Regions from separate parts of the Kitasatospora sp. NPDC059648 genome, predicted to be linked through region 3. Evidence: riboswitches for the same ligand, from Rfam matches in the RefSeq annotation. Region 3 holds a riboswitch; each other region holds the start of a gene.
What was found. A riboswitch is a leader RNA that binds a small molecule or an ion and turns the genes downstream of it on or off. The one in region 3 is predicted to bind cyclic di-AMP.
Positions count from the first base shown of each region.

Region 1: linked by a shared signal. The riboswitch ahead of ACFV1W_RS08195 (transglycosylase family protein) and the one ahead of ACFV1W_RS22570 (CAP domain-containing protein) in region 3 are both predicted to bind cyclic di-AMP.
Region 2: linked by a shared signal. The riboswitch ahead of ACFV1W_RS13920 (M23 family metallopeptidase) and the one ahead of ACFV1W_RS22570 (CAP domain-containing protein) in region 3 are both predicted to bind cyclic di-AMP.

Region 1 covers NZ_JBHWDU010000009.1:937-6,621, reverse strand. The annotation lists gene ACFV1W_RS08210 (glycoside hydrolase family 13 protein) at 1-20, shown strand, start outside; gene ACFV1W_RS08205 (LacI family DNA-binding transcriptional regulator) at 46-1,065, shown strand; gene ACFV1W_RS08200 (hypothetical protein) at 1,148-1,348, opposite strand; gene ACFV1W_RS08195 (transglycosylase family protein) at 1,578-2,849, opposite strand; cyclic di-AMP (ydaO/yuaA leader) riboswitch at 2,857-3,020, opposite strand; gene ACFV1W_RS08190 (hypothetical protein) at 3,482-4,432, opposite strand; gene ACFV1W_RS08185 (DUF397 domain-containing protein) at 4,993-5,256, shown strand; partial or broken gene ACFV1W_RS08180 (ATP-binding protein) at 5,664-5,685, opposite strand, start outside.
Region 2 covers NZ_JBHWDU010000018.1:23,985-29,669, reverse strand. The annotation lists gene ACFV1W_RS13935 (TetR/AcrR family transcriptional regulator) at 266-898, opposite strand; gene ACFV1W_RS13930 (alpha/beta fold hydrolase) at 924-1,748, opposite strand; gene ACFV1W_RS13925 (YiaA/YiaB family inner membrane protein) at 1,845-2,135, opposite strand; cyclic di-AMP (ydaO/yuaA leader) riboswitch at 2,332-2,490, shown strand; gene ACFV1W_RS13920 (M23 family metallopeptidase) at 2,502-3,377, shown strand; gene ACFV1W_RS13915 (hypothetical protein) at 3,432-4,310, opposite strand; gene ACFV1W_RS13910 (GNAT family N-acetyltransferase) at 4,353-4,934, shown strand; gene ACFV1W_RS13905 (sensor domain-containing protein) at 5,051-5,685, shown strand, end outside.
Region 3 covers NZ_JBHWDU010000038.1:48,692-54,376, reverse strand. The annotation lists gene ACFV1W_RS22590 (DUF3052 family protein) at 1-331, shown strand, start outside; gene ACFV1W_RS22585 (hypothetical protein) at 342-806, shown strand; gene ACFV1W_RS22580 (DUF4232 domain-containing protein) at 844-1,515, opposite strand; gene ACFV1W_RS22575 (hypothetical protein) at 2,125-2,259, shown strand; gene ACFV1W_RS22570 (CAP domain-containing protein) at 2,481-3,386, opposite strand; cyclic di-AMP (ydaO/yuaA leader) riboswitch at 3,389-3,557, opposite strand; gene ACFV1W_RS22565 (hypothetical protein) at 4,147-5,073, opposite strand.

The sequences.
Region 1 (5,685 bases), on a different contig from region 3:
CCGGCTGGTGGGCGGTCTGACGTGGTTGCAATAGGCTCTGGGACCGTGACTACGGCGCGACTCTCAGACATCGCGGCACAGGCGGGGGTCAGCGAAGCCACCGTCTCCCGCGTGCTCAACGGCAAGGCGAACGTCTCCGCCGCCACCAGGCAGACCGTCCTGGCGGCGCTGGACGTGCTCGGCTACGAGCGGCCGACCCGGCTGCGCCAGCGCAGTGCCGGGCTGATCGGGCTGATCACGCCGGAGTTGAGCAACCCGATCTTCCCCGCGCTGGCGCAGGTGATCGAGCAGGTGCTCAGCCGGCACGGCTTCACGCCGGTGCTGTGCACCCAGACCCCGGGCGGGTCCACCGAGGACGAACTGGTCGAGATGCTGGTCGACCGGGGCGTGGCGGGCATCGTCTTCGTCTCCGGGCTGCACGCCGACTCCACGGCCGACCACGACCGCTACGCCCGGCTGGCCGGGCGCGGGGTGCCGTTCGTGCTGATCAACGGCTTCAGCGAGAAGATCGACGCGCCGTTCATCTCGCCGGACGACCGGTCCGCGATGTGGATGGCCGTCCAGCACCTGGCCGAACTCGGGCACGAGCGGATCGGCCTGGCGGTGGGGCAGCGGCGGTACGTGCCGGTGCTGCGCAAGATCGAGGGCTTCACGGCGGCGATGCGCGAGGTGCTCGGGCTCGGCCAGGAGGAGGCGGAAGGCCTCGTCCACCACACGCTGTTCAGCGTGGAGGGCGGGCACGCGGCGGCCGGAGCGCTGCTCGACAAGGGCTGCACGGCGATCGTCTGCGGGAGCGACATGATGGCGCTCGGGGCGATCCGGGCGGTGCGGCAGCGCGGGCTGTCGGTGCCGCACGACGTCTCGGTGGTCGGCTTCGACGACTCGCCGCTGATCGCCTTCACCGAGCCGCCGCTGACCACGATCCGCCAGCCGGTCGAGGCGATGGCGACGGCGGCGGTGGACGCGCTGCTGGAGGAGGTCGGTGGGAACGCCGCCCAGCGCGGGGAGTTCATGTTCCAGCCGGAGCTGGTGATGCGGGGCTCCACGGGGGCCTGCGCGCGCTGAGCCGATCGGTCGGCGGACCGGGTCAACCGACGGGCCCCGGAGGGCGGTTGCTCTCCGGGGCTCGTCGGCGTTCGTTGCCCGGTCAGCCCTCCTGGACGTTCCGGCGGTCGGTGGAGACCCGTCGGCCGTCGGCGGCGTCGCCGGTCCGGGTCTCGGTGCGGCGGCCGCGGGCCAGGTAGTCGCGCAGTACCAGTTCGACGGCCTCCTGGGGGTTCTTGGTACCGGAGAGCAGCATCGCGTCGATCGCGAGGTTCGCGTCGAGCGTGACGGTGATCTGGGCCATGGTGACTCCTCCTCGGGTGCGGAGCAGCAGCATGCCCGCTGCGTCGGAGTCCGACCATGCGGCACCGGGCGCCGCGGGCCCGGTCGTCCGGGTGCGCCGAAGCCCCGGGGAGGAGTGAGCGGGCTCTTCCCCGGGGCGGTCCGGTGACGGCTGAGGGCTGACGGATGAGAGGTGATGGAATCCGTCGTCCGTCAGCTGTCCTCTGTCAGCCGTTCGGTGTTCGCGGTGCTCAGACCCGGCCGGCGAAGTCCGGGGCCCAGTTGGCGATGGTCTGGAGGCGGACGCCCGAGCTCGGGTTGGCGGCCTCGACGTACTGGCCGCCGCCGACGTAGATGGCGACGTGGTAGACGCCGGAGTTCTGACCGTTGTTCGACCAGAAGAGCAGGTCGCCCGGCTGGAGGCTGTCCAGCGACACGTGGGTGCTGGCGGCGGCCTGGTCGGCGGCGACGCGCGGGATGTTGATGCCCGCGGCGCGCAGCGCGGCCTGGGTCAGGCCGGAGCAGTCCCAGCCACCGTTGCCGGTGCCGCCGTAGACGTAGGCCTGGCCGACCTTCGACTCGGCGAAGGAGACCGCGGCGGCCATGCTGCCGGTGGCAGCCGGGGCCTGGGTCTGGGCGGCCGGCTTCGAGGCGGGCTTGGCGGCCGGGGCCTTGGTCTGGGCGATCGGCTTGGCGGCCGCCACAGCGCCGTTCGAAGCCTGGCCGGACTTCTGCGAGCGGTCGAACCAGGTGAAGTCCGAGCCGGACTTGGCGGTGGAGGACTGGTCGGCCTGGGCCGAGGTGCCGTCACCGAAGGTCAGCTGCTGGCCCGGGTAGATGGTGTCCGGGCCCTCGGTGAGGGTGCTGCGGTTGAGCTCGTACAGGTGCTGCCAGCCGCCCTGGACGTTGTGCTTCTCGGCGATCGAGGACAGCCAGTCACCCTTGACGACGGTGTAGTCGCCGGTCTGCGCCGGGTGCTGCTTCGCCCAGCCGCTGGTGGCGGACTTGGCGGAGGCCGAGGCGGAGTCACCGGAGGCCTGGTCCTGGGCGGGCGCGGCCGGCTTGGCGGGCGCCGCGACCGGAGCCGGGCTCTGGGTCGGCTTGGCGGCCGGCTTGGCGGCCGTCGAGGTGTCGACGGAGGCCGGGGCGCCGCCCTGGGTCAGACCGGCCTGGACCGAGCAGACCGGCCAGGCGCCGGGGCCCTGCGAGGCGAGGACCTTCTCGGCGACGGCGATCTGCTGGTCCTTGGTGGCGAGGTTGGCCTGCGGCGCGTACGCGGTGCCGCCGAAGGCGGCCCAGGTGCTGGAGGTGAACTGCAGGCCGCCGTAGAAGCCGTTGCCGGTGTTGATGCTCCAGTTGCCGCTGCTCTCGCACTGGGCGACCTTGTCCCAGGTGGCGACGGAGGCGGCGTCGGCGGTGCCGGTAGTGAGGCAGGGGACGGTGAGGCCGACGCCCGCCACGCCGAGGGCGGCGATCACGCGACGAGTGCGGCTGGACAGGCGGTTGCCGTTGGAAGGCAGCATGAAGACGCGGTCCTCTCCCACGCCTGCGAGGTGAGCTGTCGGATTCGGGCTGGAGTTGCCCGGCCGCGCTGTGGCGCGGCTTCACCCCTAGCCCAGGACCTTTTCCGGGAAAGCGGTCCGGGGCGACTTACCTGTGGTTCCCCCGCTCCTGCCGTGATGCGTTTTCGCGCTGCCAGGACATCCGACGGCAGGACTCGGCGTCGCGGATGAACTGGGTCCGTGTGGTCACGAACGGGGAGCACGTTAAGCAGACTTAAGTTCGAACTGCAAATACCTGTGATGCGCATCACGGTTTACGAAAAAAGGCCGAACGGCTCGAATTTCATGATCAGAAATGATCGTTCTCCGGCAATTCTGCGGTGAATTCACAAAACTGGCTCCGCCTCAGGAGCGATGTGACGGGGCGTTGGAGCGTGGAGCGGCGCGCTCGTCGGGCTGGAAGGTGCCCAGGATTCGAGCGCCCGGTGATGCCTCGGCTATTCATCGACAAAATGCACCAGAACGGACATTACGTGGCAATGGCCGCTTAACTCGCCTGCGGGGCAATCCGAACAAGCGAAAAGGGCCCGGAACGCGGTCGTTCCGGGCCCTTCGGTGGTGCGGGTGCGGCGACGGGTGGCCGCGCGGGTCCGTCAGCCCTCCACGGGCCCCTCAGTGGCCGCGTGGGCGCGTCGGGAGCCCTCCCCGGCCCCGGCGGTGGCGGCGGCCTCCGCCTCCGCCTCGGCGAGCTCCTCCGCCGACGGCGTCGGCAGCGCGGCCAGGTAGGTGGAGGCGATCAGCTGGCCGACGGTCGGGTAGGCGCCCAGCGGCGCCGCCGACGGGCAGCCGGTCTCCTCGGCGGCCGTGGCGAGCAGCTCGGAGTCCGCCTCCGGGCCGATGACGAGCGGGGCCAGCGCCGGGCGCTGGGCGCCGGTCTCCTTGAGGTGGTCGACGGCGCCGGCGACCGATCCGGGCACGTCGAGCGCGGCGGCGACGACCGGGACGGCCAGTCGGGCGGCCAGCAGCACGCCGGTGATGCCGGCCGCGGCGGCCGCGTCCTCGCCGCCCACGGTGGTCAGCACGACGCCGTCGGCGGCGGTCGCGATGGCGAACAGCCGGGCCCGGTCGGCCCGGGCCAGCCCGGCCTCGGACAGTCGCACGTGGACGGCCTCGGCGAGCAGCGGGTGCGGGCCCAGCGCGTCGGTGACGGTCGCGCCGTACTCCGCGGCGAGGGCGTGAAGCCCGGTCAGGAAGCCGTGCGGACCGGGCACCAGCGGCACCACGACGGGCGTCGGCAGCCCGGCCTCGGCGGCCGCCGCCAGCAGCTCCGCCACGGTGCGGTCCTCGGAACCGCCGGCCTCGGCGCCGTCGGCCGGGAGGTAGCCGACCGCGGCCTGGACGCCGGCGTGCTCGCTGCGGACGATCGACAGCAGCTCCTCGACGACCGAACGGGACTCGGGCCCCGCGGTCGCGGGCACGGCGAGCACCAGGGCCGGCGAGCCGGTGCGGATCTCGGGGCGCTCGGGGCGGCGGTGGCGCCCCCGCGCACGGGAGCCTGGAGTGCGGACGGGCAGTGGCGCGCCCGGGATGGCTGCGGTGCTCATGCCGGAGATCGTAGGTCATCAGCCCGTCAGGCCTGCAGTCGGCTGCCGTACGGGTTTCGGGTGGTCGTGGTGCGGAGGCCGTGTCGCCGCCCCGTCGGTACGGGCGGTTTGCCTACAATCCGGACATTCCTCGCCCAACGCCCGCTCCCGCCCGCGCAGTTGCCCTGACGTGTCCCGAGGGGCGGCGCGTTGCGTCCGGGGCGCGTGAGATGTCTCACAGTCGGAAGGTGGCCTGACGGAGGGTCACGGCGGTGCGACTCCCGGCATTCGAAGATCAACATTTAGCGGGGGACCGCTCACGGCCGGTTATGGACGAGCCGACGATTCCAACGGCTATGTCCGTTTACGTACCGTCAGGAGAAGGGTCCGTGAAGAGTTCGGAACGACCGGCAAAATGCGCCGTGCACCTGCAACGTCCCGTGCTGATGCACGTGCACTGCAGCTATCATCGCGTCAAGTGAGGCGTTGCGCCCGGACCGGTACGGGGCCGGTCCTCTCGTTCGGCGGGTGCCGGGGGCGCCGCGCTGGACGACAACTCCGGAGCTCTTCGGGAGACCTCTATGCACGACTCGCAGGACACGCACGGCTCGAACCACACCTACAACGGGATGGCCGCCGCCGACCTCCAGGGGGTGGTGTGGCAGAAGAGCCGGCACAGCAACTCCCAGGGCAACTGCGTCGAGTTCGCGGCCCTGCCGGGCGGCGACGTCGCGATGCGCAACTCGCGCTTCCCGGACGGTCCGGCGCTCATCTACACCCGGGCGGAGATCGCCGCCCTGCTGCTGGGGGCCAAGGACGGGGAGTTCGACCACCTGGCGGTCTGACCGGCCGCTGCTCCACCATCGGGGGGCCGTCGTGGGTGCTGACACCACGACGGCCTTTGTCTTTGCCCGGCGGCGGCCCATCCCGCTTCCGTCCGGTCCCGCGGTGGACCGTGCGGCGGGGCCTGCCGGGGTGCCGCGGGTGCTCCCGCGGGCTGCCCGCCTCCTCCGGTGCAGGAGCGCTCGGTGCGGAGCCGGTTCCGGGACCCGGCCGGGCTCGACGCGGGGGACTGGCTGAAGGGCCCGGGGTGTGGTCCTCCCGGGTCGCCCCTCGGGCGGCCGTGCGCCGTGCGGCGCTAGGCCGAGCGCCGGTGCCGTCCACCGATTTCGACTCGTCCGTCGAGCCGGTCCAGGTGGTGGCCGTCCAGGGTGCCGTAGTCGAGCCCGCTGCCGCCGGCCCGCTCCGCCTCGAACACCGCCCAGACCACCTTG
Region 2 (5,685 bases), on a different contig from region 3:
GACGGGCTGTCCGATCGTTCGTCCAGGGCCTTTCGGCTCCGTTCGGTGTGACGGGAGGTGGCTGATTCGCTTCCCGGGATGTGTGGGGTTGGTGTGCGCGATGTTGTTGAACGAACGACATTCCGTGCAGGTGAACGATTTCGGCTCCGGCTGCCGAGGGCCGGCACCCGGAGCGGGAGCGGCAGGGCCGCGCCGTCCGGCCGGGACCGGCGCTCGGTCACGTTCAGGGTCGGCGGGCCCGCCAGTTGCTCGGCCGCTTAACCGCTCAGCCGTCCAGCCGCTCCGGCGCCGGGCGTTCGGCGGTGCGGGCCGGGGCGGCCGACTGTTCCTTCCCCTTCGGCCAGGAGCGGAGGCCCGTGGTGAGGGTGGTGACGAGGCGGTCGTGGGTGGTGGTGGGGTCTTCGGTGAGCTGGAAGGCGCCGGCGATGGAGAGGGAGGCGAAGCCGTGGGCGAGGGCGCGGAGGGTGCGGGCGGCGTGGATCGCTTCGGGGCCGTCGAGGCCGTAGCCGCGGAGGACGGCGATGATGACGCCGACGAGGCGGGTGGCCGCCCGGGTGAGGTCGTCGTCGGGGTGCGGGGCCTGGGGCAGGGCGGTGTAGCGGTGCGGGTGTTCGCCGGCGTAGGCCTGGTAGGCGCGCAGGAGGGCGGTGACGGCGTCGTCCCCGCTACGGCCGACCGCGGCCTCCGCGAGCCGGTCGGCGAGTTCCTCGGTGACCCGGACGGCGACGAGCCGGCGGAGTTCGGCGAGGCCGCCGCTGACGTGCTTGTACAGCGAGGGGGTGGCGACTCCGGCGCGGGCGGCGACGGAGGCGAGGGTGAGGGCTTCGGTGCCCTGGTCGTCGATGAGGGCGAGGGCGTGGTCGACGACCTGGTCGGGGGTCAGTCCTACGCGGGGCATGGCTCTGGTTCTCCAGCGGGCGGGTTCAGGCGAGTTCGGCGAGGAAGGGCAGCAGGGCGTCGGCGACGGCCCGGGGGGCGTCGGCCATCGGGTAGTGCCCGGACCCCTCGATCATGACCTTCCGCGCGCCGAGCTTCTCGGCCTGGAGGTCGGCGACGGCCTCGGGGCGGGGGAAGTCGGGGTCCTTGCCGCCCATCAGCACGAGGGCGGGGCAGCGGACGGCCGCGGTCCAGCCGATCGGCGCGGAGTCGCCGGTGACGTAGCCGCGGGTGGCGGTCCGGCGGCCGGGGGTGCGCAGGGCGGCGACCAGCCCGTCCACGTAGGCGTCGAGGTCGGCGGGCCGGGGGCCGGGGAAGGCCATCTTGCGGAGGTAGTAGCCCCAGACGGCGGGCCACCGGACCATCGCGGCGCCCACGACGGCCATGACGCCCTTCATGAGCGCGTTCGCCCGGTGCTCGACGAAGGCGTCGATGAGCGCGATCCCGGCGACCCGCTGGGGCGCGTCCCCCGCGAGCTTGACGACCGTCGCCCCGGTGTAGGACTGCCCGACCAGGACGGCCCGCTCGATGCCGAGGTGGTCGAGCAGGGCGAGGACGTCGGTGGCGACGGCGGAGGGGCTGTAGTCGTCCCAGACGATCGAGGACTCGCCGAAGCCGCGCAGGTCCATGGTGATGACCCGGTGCCCGGCCGCGGTGAGCAGCGGGTGGAGGTGCCGGTAGGCGCGGCGGGAGTCGAGCATCCCGGGGAGCAGGACGACGGGGGTGCCGTCGCCCTGCCGGGTGTCGTCGTAGGCGAGGCGGCCGCCGGGGACGTCGAGGTACTGGGTGCTCGGGGTGATGGTGCCGTTCATGGTGGGCCTCCACGGGCTCGCTCGCTGCTGCCAATAGCCGTAAAGCTATGGCTAATAGCTTTAGCCGTCAAGCGCCCGGCTCCGCACGGGCCCCGCTCAGACCCCCTCGACCTTGAACGGGTCGTGCTCGCTCAGCAGCTTCTCCAGTCGGGCCTGGTCGACCCGGGCGACGGTGTCCGAGGACTCCTGCCGGTCCCGGATCACCTTGGCCAGCGTGAACGCGGAGGTGACGGTGTAGAGGAGGCCGATCCCGAGGAAGGCCCGGGTCCAGCCGCCGACGGGAAGGTAGGCGATCCCGGCCGCGAGGGCCGTGCCGGAGATGGCGAAGGAGAGGACGGCCTGGACGTAGTACGCGGCGGTGGTGCGTGACTGCATCGGTGCGTTCATGGCGCCAGGATGCGTCGGGGCGGCCGGGGTGCACATGAGTAGGAGTACTCAGATGAGCCGGGCGGCTGAGGGGTCGTTCGTTGACGTCCGATCACCCGTTCCCCCGCAGTCGCGGACGGACGGCTTGGAATCAGAGCCTCCTAGGATTAACGTTTGATAACGCAGCGCGGTCGTCAACGCCGTACCCAGACGGCACCGTGCGCCGTCGCCTAATCCCGCCGGCCGGCCTCCGGGCAGGCCAGGGAGCCGGGGAACCACGTTCCCTGGGGTGAATCGGCGGGGCCCCGGCCCGGCCGTAGGAGACCTTCCTGCTCCGAACCCGTCAGCTAACCCGGTAGGCGCGAAGGAAGGAAAGGAGCGCCCTCCGTGGCGTCGACGCACACCCCGGCACACCCGGCCGGCCCCGCAGCCGGTACCCAGCTCCTCGACCACCCCGGCCCGAACGGCTCCGAGCCCCGCGACTCCGGCTCCGCCGGTCCCGCGAACCACGGCGCCCCCTTCGCCCCGGAGGCCGAGCCCAACCGCCACCGGATGCCGCGTCAGACCCGCGGGGCCTCCCCGCTGCTCGGCGTCACCGCCGTCGCCGCCACCCTGGGCGCCACCGGCTTCGCCTCCGCGACCCCGGCCGCCGCGCCCGCCGTCGAGGCGCCGGACGAGGCCCCGGTCGCCCTGGCCGCCGACCCCGGACTCGCGCTCGCCGCCCGGATCCAGCAGCAGGCCGACAGCCAGCGCACCGCCGCAGAGGAGAGCGCCCGGGTGCAGGCCGCCCAGGAGGCCGAGGCCAAGGCCGCCGCCAAGGAGGCCGAGGCCAAGCGCGCCGCCGAGGAGGCCGAGCGGACCAAGGCCGCCGCCCTCACCCTGCCGGTGAAGGAGTACAACCTCTCCGCCCACTACGGCCAGAGCGCCCGCTACTGGGCCCACCTGCACACCGGCCTGGACTTCGCCGCCGACACCGGCACCGCGGTCCACGCGGTCGGCCAGGGCACCATCACCTCGGCCGGCTGGTCCGGCGCGTACGGCTACCGGATCGTCGAGACCCTGCCCGACGGCACCGAGATCTGGTACTGCCACCTGTCCTCGATCATCACGGGCTCCGGGCAGGTCGCCTCGGGCCAGCAGATCGGCAAGGTCGGCGCGACCGGCAACGTCACCGGCCCGCACCTGCACCTGGAGGTCCGCCCGGGCGGCGGCGCCCCGGTCGACCCGGAGACCTGGCTCCAGCAGCACGGCCTCAACCCGTAACGAACCCGGAAGGGGAGGAGCCCCGGGCCGCTCGCCCGGGGCTCCCCCGCCGTCTCACTCCGGCGGCAACTGCGCCAGGTACGCGTCGATCTCCTCCGCCCCCGGCTCCGGCGCGAGCTCCGGGAACTCCTCCACCAGCAGCCGCGGCAGCCCGGGCACCGTCCACTCGCCGAGCAGGTCGAGCGCCACCTCGGCCGCGGCTGCCTCGAACTCCTCGAAATCCCCGGCGAGTTCGTCCGGCATCGGCCGGCCCAGCGCGGTCAGCTCGGCCAGGTTGCGGTAGCTGCGCCGCATCAGCCCCTGCTCCAGCAGCCGCCGCGCCCCGTCGGTGGCCATGCCGACCGACAGCACCCGGCCCGGGCCCCAGCCCTGCTCGTCGGGCTCGTCCAGCCAACCGGTCGGCACCAGCGCCTCGTACCCGGCCAGCCGCCGTTCCTCGTCGAGGCCGGCGAAGCCGGTCAGCCACTCCCGGACGGCCGCGAGGTCCGTCACGTCCACCCCGTGCGCGTGCAGCAGCACCGCGTACAGCCGCGGCCAGGTCACCAGGTCGGCGCGGCGCAGCAGCCCGGCTGCGACCTCGCCCTGCCACTCGGCCTCGGCGTGCAGCCGCTCCTGGCGCTTGGCGTTGAGCCGCTTCGCCGCCCGCTGGTGGTCGACCAGCAGCCGTACGGCGACGCCGTACGCGAGCGGGTCGTCCTCCGGCGCGGGTTGGACGTAGAGGTGGAGCCGCTCGTACAGCAGGTGCTCCACCGCGCCGGAGGTCAGTTCGGGCCAGCCGTCGTGCATCCTGCCCTCGCCCAGCTCCAGCAGCGCCAGCACCGTGCGCAGCGGCGCTTCGGCCACCGGCGCGCGGTCCTGCCCGGCCGCCGCCGCCCAGGCGAGCAGGTCGGCGGCCCTGGTGCGCGGGGCGAGCCGCAGGTCTTCGTCGTTCATATGCCGAACGGTAGCCGCCGGACGGAGGTAGGGTCGGCAGCCATGGTCCCCGTACGCCTCACCGGCCCACGGCTCGCCCTCCGCGAGTACCACCACACCCCGGCGGAGGTGGACGCGCTGCACGCGCTGTACAGCGACCCGGAGGTCACCCGCTACCTCCCCTTCGAGCCGCGCGACCGGGAGACCTGCGCCGACCAGATCGAGCTCTACCTGGAGGAGGCGATGGCCGAGGAGCGGGACACCTACCGGCTCGCCGTCGTCCGGCGCGAGGACGCCGAGGACCCGGAGGACGCGCCGCCCGTCGCGCACGCCGCCCTCACCCTCGGCAGGTACCGCTCCGCCCACCTCGGTTACGTGCTCAGCCGCCCGGTGTGGGGCCGCGGCTACGCGGGCGAGATCGCCGGGCTGCTCTGCGGGCTCTCCTTCGGCCCGCTCGGCCTGCACCGGCTGGTCGCCCGGGTCGACGTGGACAACACGGCCTCGGTCAAGGTGCTCGCCAAGCTCGGGTTCCAGCTGGAGGGGCGGGCGCGGCACGACCTGTACAAGGGCGGCGTCTGGTCCGACTCGTACCAGTACTCGCTGCTCGCCGACGAGTGGACCGGTCCGACACCGCAGGGGGGTTAACCCCACCCCTGATCCGCCGGTCCCCCGGATGCCGTCCGGGCCGCGTTCCGGCCAGACTGAACTCCGTCAGCACGGAAGACACCGCGACAAGACAACGAGGGGCCGGGGGCCGGGAGATGAGCAACAGCACGCTGGGGCAGGAGTGGGACGGCCCGGACGGTTACGGCGACGGGACCCGCCCGGCCCGGGCCCGCCGCACCGAGCAGCCGCCGGGCTTCTGGCGGGCGCCGTTCTCCCGGCAGTACTACCGCGAGGTCGGCTACGCGCTCACCGGTCTGCCGGTGGCGATCGTCGGCTTCACGGTGGCGATCACCCTGTTCTCCGTCGGGGTGGGCACCTTCGTCACCGTCCTCGGCCTGCCGGTGCTGGCCGGCCTGACCAGCGCCGCCCGGGGCCTCGGCCGGGCGGAGCGGGCCCGGGTGCGGGGGATGCTCGGCCTGGACGTTCCGGGCCCGGCGCCGGTGCGCCAGGTGCGCCCGGGCAACTGGGGCGCGATCACCGCGCGGCTGGCCGACGGGGCGGGCTGGAAGGCCGCGCTGTACCAGCTGGTGATGTTCCCCTGGGCGGTGTTCAGCTTCTGCCTGACCCTGACGTTCCTGGTGCTCGGCTGGGCGATGGCGCTCTACCCGCTCTACCAGTGGGTCTTCCCGCACTACACCTCCTGGCCCGGCTACCAGCTGTTCGACTACACCGACAGCCACCACGTCCGGCACGCGTACTACGTCCAGGGCGCCGGGCAGATCGCCGCGTT
Region 3 (5,685 bases):
CGACGACATCGACCAGGGCCTACACGACAGTGTCGACGTGATCGCCAGCCAGGACCTCCTCGACCTGGACTGGGACGGTCTGGCCGACGCCGTGATTTTCTGGTTCCGCGACGAGGACGACGATGACCTCGCCTCCATGCTCGGATACGCCCTCGACCTGTTGGGAGAGCGCGGCATGATCTGGCTGCTCACCCCCAAGGCCGGCCGGACCGGCCACGTCCAACCGGGCGTCATCGAGACCGCCGCCCGGGCCAGGGGTTTGTCCCGGAGCTGGACCACCGGCGTCGCGGAGCACTGGGACGGCTGCTGCCTCACCTCTGACGGGCGCTAGCATCCCGGCCGTGAAGCTTCGATTCGTTGACGTCGGCCTTCCACCGGTCGACCGGCTGGTGGGACACCGGCGCACCCAGGCGATCTACTACGCCTCCTCCTACGACCTGGACGACTACCCGACGTTCGAAGTCCTTGCCGAGGAGGGACTGGTCCTGCGGTGCTTCGAGGTCCGCGACGAGGACGGACACGTGCGGGCCGAGTGGTGGCAGTTCCACCGCGGGGACAGCGGCGTCCTCTTCCGGACCGGGACGCTGGAGGCGATCGGCGAGGCCCTCCAGCACGGATTCGTCTGCCGGGACCACGACTTGTGGGCGGCGCTGGCGGAGGCCGACGACGCGCCCGGCTTCATCGACTGGTCGATGACTCCCAAGGACGACCGGTTCCCGGGCTGGGACCGTCTCTGGCACCACACCGACCCGGCGCAGGCCGAGCGGCTCTACGACCTCAACGGCGGCGTTTTCAGCCGGGGCTGACGGGGCCCCGGCCGGGGGCCTGGTCGGGCGGTGTTCGTCAGGAGGGGCTGGTGGCCAGCAGTGCGGTGGTGGTCACCTTGTTGTCGCACTCGGCGAAGAGGCCGTCGTCCAGGGCCACTTGGTGGGCCCCCGCGCCCGGCAGGCCCAGCACGAGGGTGGGGTAGGCGACCGGCTTCGCCCCGGAGACGCAGTAGCCGTCGGCCTCGCCCTGGACCTGGACGAAGGTGAGCTTCACCCAGGCCTTGCCGCCCGGGGCCAGGTGGACCGGGGCGGCGGAGCCGCTGTGGGTCACCGCGAGCGGGGCGTTGTGCTCCGGGGAACCGTTGGCCGCCCCGGCCACCGTCGGGAAGCCCTGGAGCGTGCACGGGTGTGCGGAGGCGTTGGTGAACGCGACGATCGCCGCCCCGATCCCCGTGCCGTCGGGCCGCTGCTTGGCCTGGTGGGCGTCCGCCTTCAGGTCGCCGGCCGCGCAGGTCGGCGCCGCGGCGGTGGCGGTTCCGCCGGGCGAAGCGACTGCCGTGGCCGGTGCCGCGGAGGGCGTGCTGCCCTTGGTGGGAGCCTCGGGCGCGGCGGACGGCGCGGTCGGTGCGGCGGCGGGCTCGTCGTTCGCAGGCCCGCACGCCGTGACCACCAGGGCCGCTGCGGCGGCCGAGACCGCGGCGACCACGGCTCTGCGGGCCTTCGTTCCGTACTGCTTGCTGCCGTGCATGACGTCCTCCGAAGGATCGAGCGGTGCCGATCCGGCGCCGGTACCTGCCCGGTACACACCGCCGTCGCGGCGCCGGTTGCGCCGACGGCCTGCTGTGACAGGACGGTGACGGGATCGGGAAGTCCCAGCGATCATAGGCCCGGACGAGGCCGTGCGTGCGGCGCTGGGGCCAGCGACCACCCTGCGGCCCAGCGGCTACTCCCTTTGACCCCGGGGGTGCGGCGGTCGTCCGGTCGGGCGGGGCCGGTCAGGCCGGGGGCCACGGGGCGTGGGCGGCCACGTGGGTGCGCAGGTCGCGCAGGGCCTTGGCGGCGGCGATGCCGACCGCGCCCATGACCCGTCCGTCGCGGGTGCAGCCGGCGGCGAAGCGGTGCTCCTCCAGGGTGCGTCGGCGGGGTCGAAGCGGAACACCGGCCGCAGTGCCGAAACCCTCCCGCCCCGGCCCCGGTCGCCCACCCGGTTCGAAGAATCGCCGTCCCGCGAACCACTACGACGCGGGCCTGCTCCTGGCCACCGACGAGTCCTACCGCCGACCGGCTCACCACAAGAAAGGCACCAAACCCCGGCGAACCGCCGTAAACGGATAAATCGCAAGCTAAAGAGGAGGCGATGCCTGCCCGCAGGGCCGCGGTGGCGCTGATCACCGCGCACCGCCTGCTGGGCCGGGAGGCCAAGAGAGCACGACGCTCGGCGGGCAGCGCGTCGATCGCCGTCTTCGCCTCGACGGTGTACCGCACGCCGTGAGTCATGACCCGCACGACAGCCAGGACGGCGTCCGAACGGGGGACTCCTTCCGGCTGTGGCCGCCCGGGCGATCTGGGCCGGCCACCCGGTGGGCGCGCTCGACATCCGGTCCTGATCCTCCGGCCGCCTCCGTCCCACGGGCCGGGTGCCCGCGGGACGGAGGCGGCCGACCCGCCCGGACGGGGTCGGTCCGGCCGCGGCCTACGTCCTTGACGGACGGGTCAGTTGGAGAAGTCCTGGGTGAGCCAGACGGTTCCACTGGCATCCCGGTGGACGGCGATGCCGATGTGGGTGAATACGCTGCTGAGGATGTTCTTGCGGTGGCCGTCGTCCGGCGGCGTCTCGTTCAGCATGCCCTGGGTCAGGCTGACCGCCAGGGCGGCGATGTCCTGGGCCGAGGCGGAGACCCCGCTGCCGTAGCCTATGTTCTCCCCGGCGGCGTTCCACTGGACGCCCGCAGCCGTCTCCCGTGCCCCCAACTCGGCCTCGCCCGGGCACTGGTGGGACATGCCGCAGCCGCCGGCCATCGTCTGGTTGTGGGCCTCGGCACTGCTGGTCAGCCCCGACGTGATGGTGTAGGCGGGCAGACCCTGCGCGGCCCGCGCCCGGTTGATCAGATTGAGGACCTGCTGCACGGCGTCCGAGTTCGAACCGGTCTGCGCGGCCGGGGTGGCGGGTGGGGCCGCGGGGGCGGGGGCGTGCGTGACCGGGGCGGACGGGGACGACGGCGCGGACGTGTGGGACGCCGCCGGGGTCGGAGCAGAGGGCCACGCCGGATGGGAGCCCTGGGACTCGCCGCCGGGGCGCGCGGCCGCGGATTCCGGGGCGTGGGAGGCCGGGGCGGACGGCGACGGCGAGGCGTGCGAGGCGTCGGGCGAGGCAGGAGCGGAGGGTGGGCCGGCCTGGTGGCGGTGCTGACTATCGGAGTCGCTCTGGTGCCGGTGCTGATGGTGCTCCTGCCAGCCGGCGTGGCTCGCGTGCGTGTGGGAGCCGGGCGCGGCGGAGGCTCCGCTCGCGCTCAGCAGCGGCAGCATGAGGCCGGCGCCGGCGATCCCGGCGGTGGCGGCCAGACGCGGGGTGTGTCTCCGGCGCGCACGGCGATGCCGGCCGGTACCTGAAATCAGCATGGGGCGTCCCTCTGCGACGCCTGCGAGGTGAGCTGTCGGGTTCGGGCCGTGAGGTAGCCCGGCCGCACGTAGCGGCTTCACCCCTAGCCACACCCATCTCGTCCGTGAACGGGCCGAGCAGGGCGCGGCGAACTACCTGGTTCCCCCGCTCCTGCCCGGTGCACTGCTCGACGTCCGGCCGACCGGTGGACAGGACTCGGCGTCCCGGCGGCAGGGTCCGCAGGTGCGAACAGCCTGAACGCTAGGCAGACCGACCCGGAATACACAAGTTCGTATCATGCAGATCACATGGACATCCGACGAAGAACTGACGGAATGCCATATTGGCTGATATAACATCGTATAAGTGTCTTAATCGGACAATTCTCCTGACCGTCGATGCCGGTCGCGACGGCCGCCGTCCCGGGAAGGGCTGGGGCGCAGTCGGGCGAGGTCGCCCGCTGGGCCACGGTCTTACCCGGCTTCGCGTTGACACGGCCCGCATGGACGGCTGCGCGGCGTTCCTTAGGTCTCCGCCTCTTGCACGGCAACTCGGGCCCTGGTCCGTCCAGGTCGGTGGGCGAGCGCCCGGAGCCGGGTGGAGCGGCGCTTGAGCCGTCAGCGGCCAGGCCCTGGATGGGCGCGAAGCCGCCGGCAGATGCGGCACCCGGGGTCCGTCGGAGCGCGTTGGAGTATGCACAGGCAGCGGCGGCGGGACATTTCTCCGCCGCCGCAGCAGACTTCCGGACCTGTCTCAGCCGTAACGGCGACGGGGTGCAGATCAGGCCGTGCCTGTCGCGCAAGCGGTTTCGAGAGCGATGAGGCGGTGGGCGAGGGTGCGCGCCGGGCCGGTGAGGCCCTTGAGGATCTCCCGGGCGTAGGGGCTCCGAGGGTGGTGGGCGAGATCCTGGACGGCGCTCCAGAGTTCCGCGATGCCGGCCAGGCTGTGCTGGACGTGGCGGATGGCGTCGTGGCGCTGGGCGAGGTACTGCTCGGCCATCTGATGGGCGTGGCGCCAGTCGACATCGCCCGCTTCGGCGGTCCGGGCGAAGGCCGGCGTGGTGTCGCCGTCGGCGAGGCGGATGGCGTCGATCTCCTCGACGCGCCGGCGGAGGTGTTCCTCCTCCTGTCGGGAGTCGAGGGCCGCGGTGGCGTCGGTGACGGCGAGGTGGCCGGCGATGACCTGCTCGGCGAGGTCGGGGGCGTGCTGGCGCAGTCGTGCGTGCTGGGCGAGGAGGGCCTTGGCGTCAGCCTTGCGTCTGCGGACGGCGGTGTAGGCGGCATTGAGGGCGAGGGTGCCGGTGCGGACCTGTTCGGCGAGGTCGGGGGCGTGTTCGAGCACGGTGGTGGCGATGGACAGCCGGGTGACGTTGATGCCGCAGCGGGCGGTGTCGGACGGGAGTGAGCCCGGGGACAGTGAGCGTGCCATCGCGGCGATCATGGCGTGCTGGCTCGCGGTGGTGTTCGGGTGGTGGCGGTTGGCGGACACGATCAGGCAGACCGGATCGTCGCCCTGATAGGTGGTGAAGCGGGGTTCGACGTCGGCCAGTTCGCAGGCGGCGAGTCGTCCGCGGCCGTCCAGGAGGACGCCGTCGGCGTCCAGGACGACGGGCTCGGTCAAGCCGTTGCTCTCGATGTCCTGGGCGAGGTCGAGGAGTTCGTCGGGGCCGAGCATCGGGAACAGCGCGGTAACGGGGTGGACCTTCACAGTGGGATCTCCTTGATCGGGACGGGTACCGGGGCAGAAGACGCCACAAAGGGGCATATGGTTCAGCGGCTGCGCCGGTCGGCCTGATCAGGCGCGGCGGCGTCGGTGGCGTGCCGGCTGCCGTGCCGGACTTGCGGGTGATGCCGCGCCACTCACCACCGCCGAGACCAACCAGGACCCCTACCTCACCCTGCCCGACCACCCGGCGCTGGCGGCCCTCGAGGACGCCATGAGCCGGACCATGCAGTGTCCGGCACTGTGGATCCGCAACGGTGGCGGGACCCCCGCGGCCTTCCTCGCCGAGACCCTGGACACCCGCTGCTGTTCTACGGCACCGGCCCGCCCGAGGACCACTGGCACGACTCCAACGAGAAAAGCGCCGAGACGCTCGCCTACCTCCTCCGCCGGTCTCGCCGACCGACTGAAAACCTGATCTTGCGGCGCTGTCGGTCTGAAGGCGATGGCGTGGCGGAAGACGAGGGTGCGGGGGCGGGATTCGCAGCCGAACCTGCCGGTCTCACTGGGGAAATCCCGCGGCCGATCCGGCAGGTACGGGCGCCGGCTTCCGTCGGTTTCACGTGGGCGGGGTTCGGACCTTGCACGCCGTCGGAG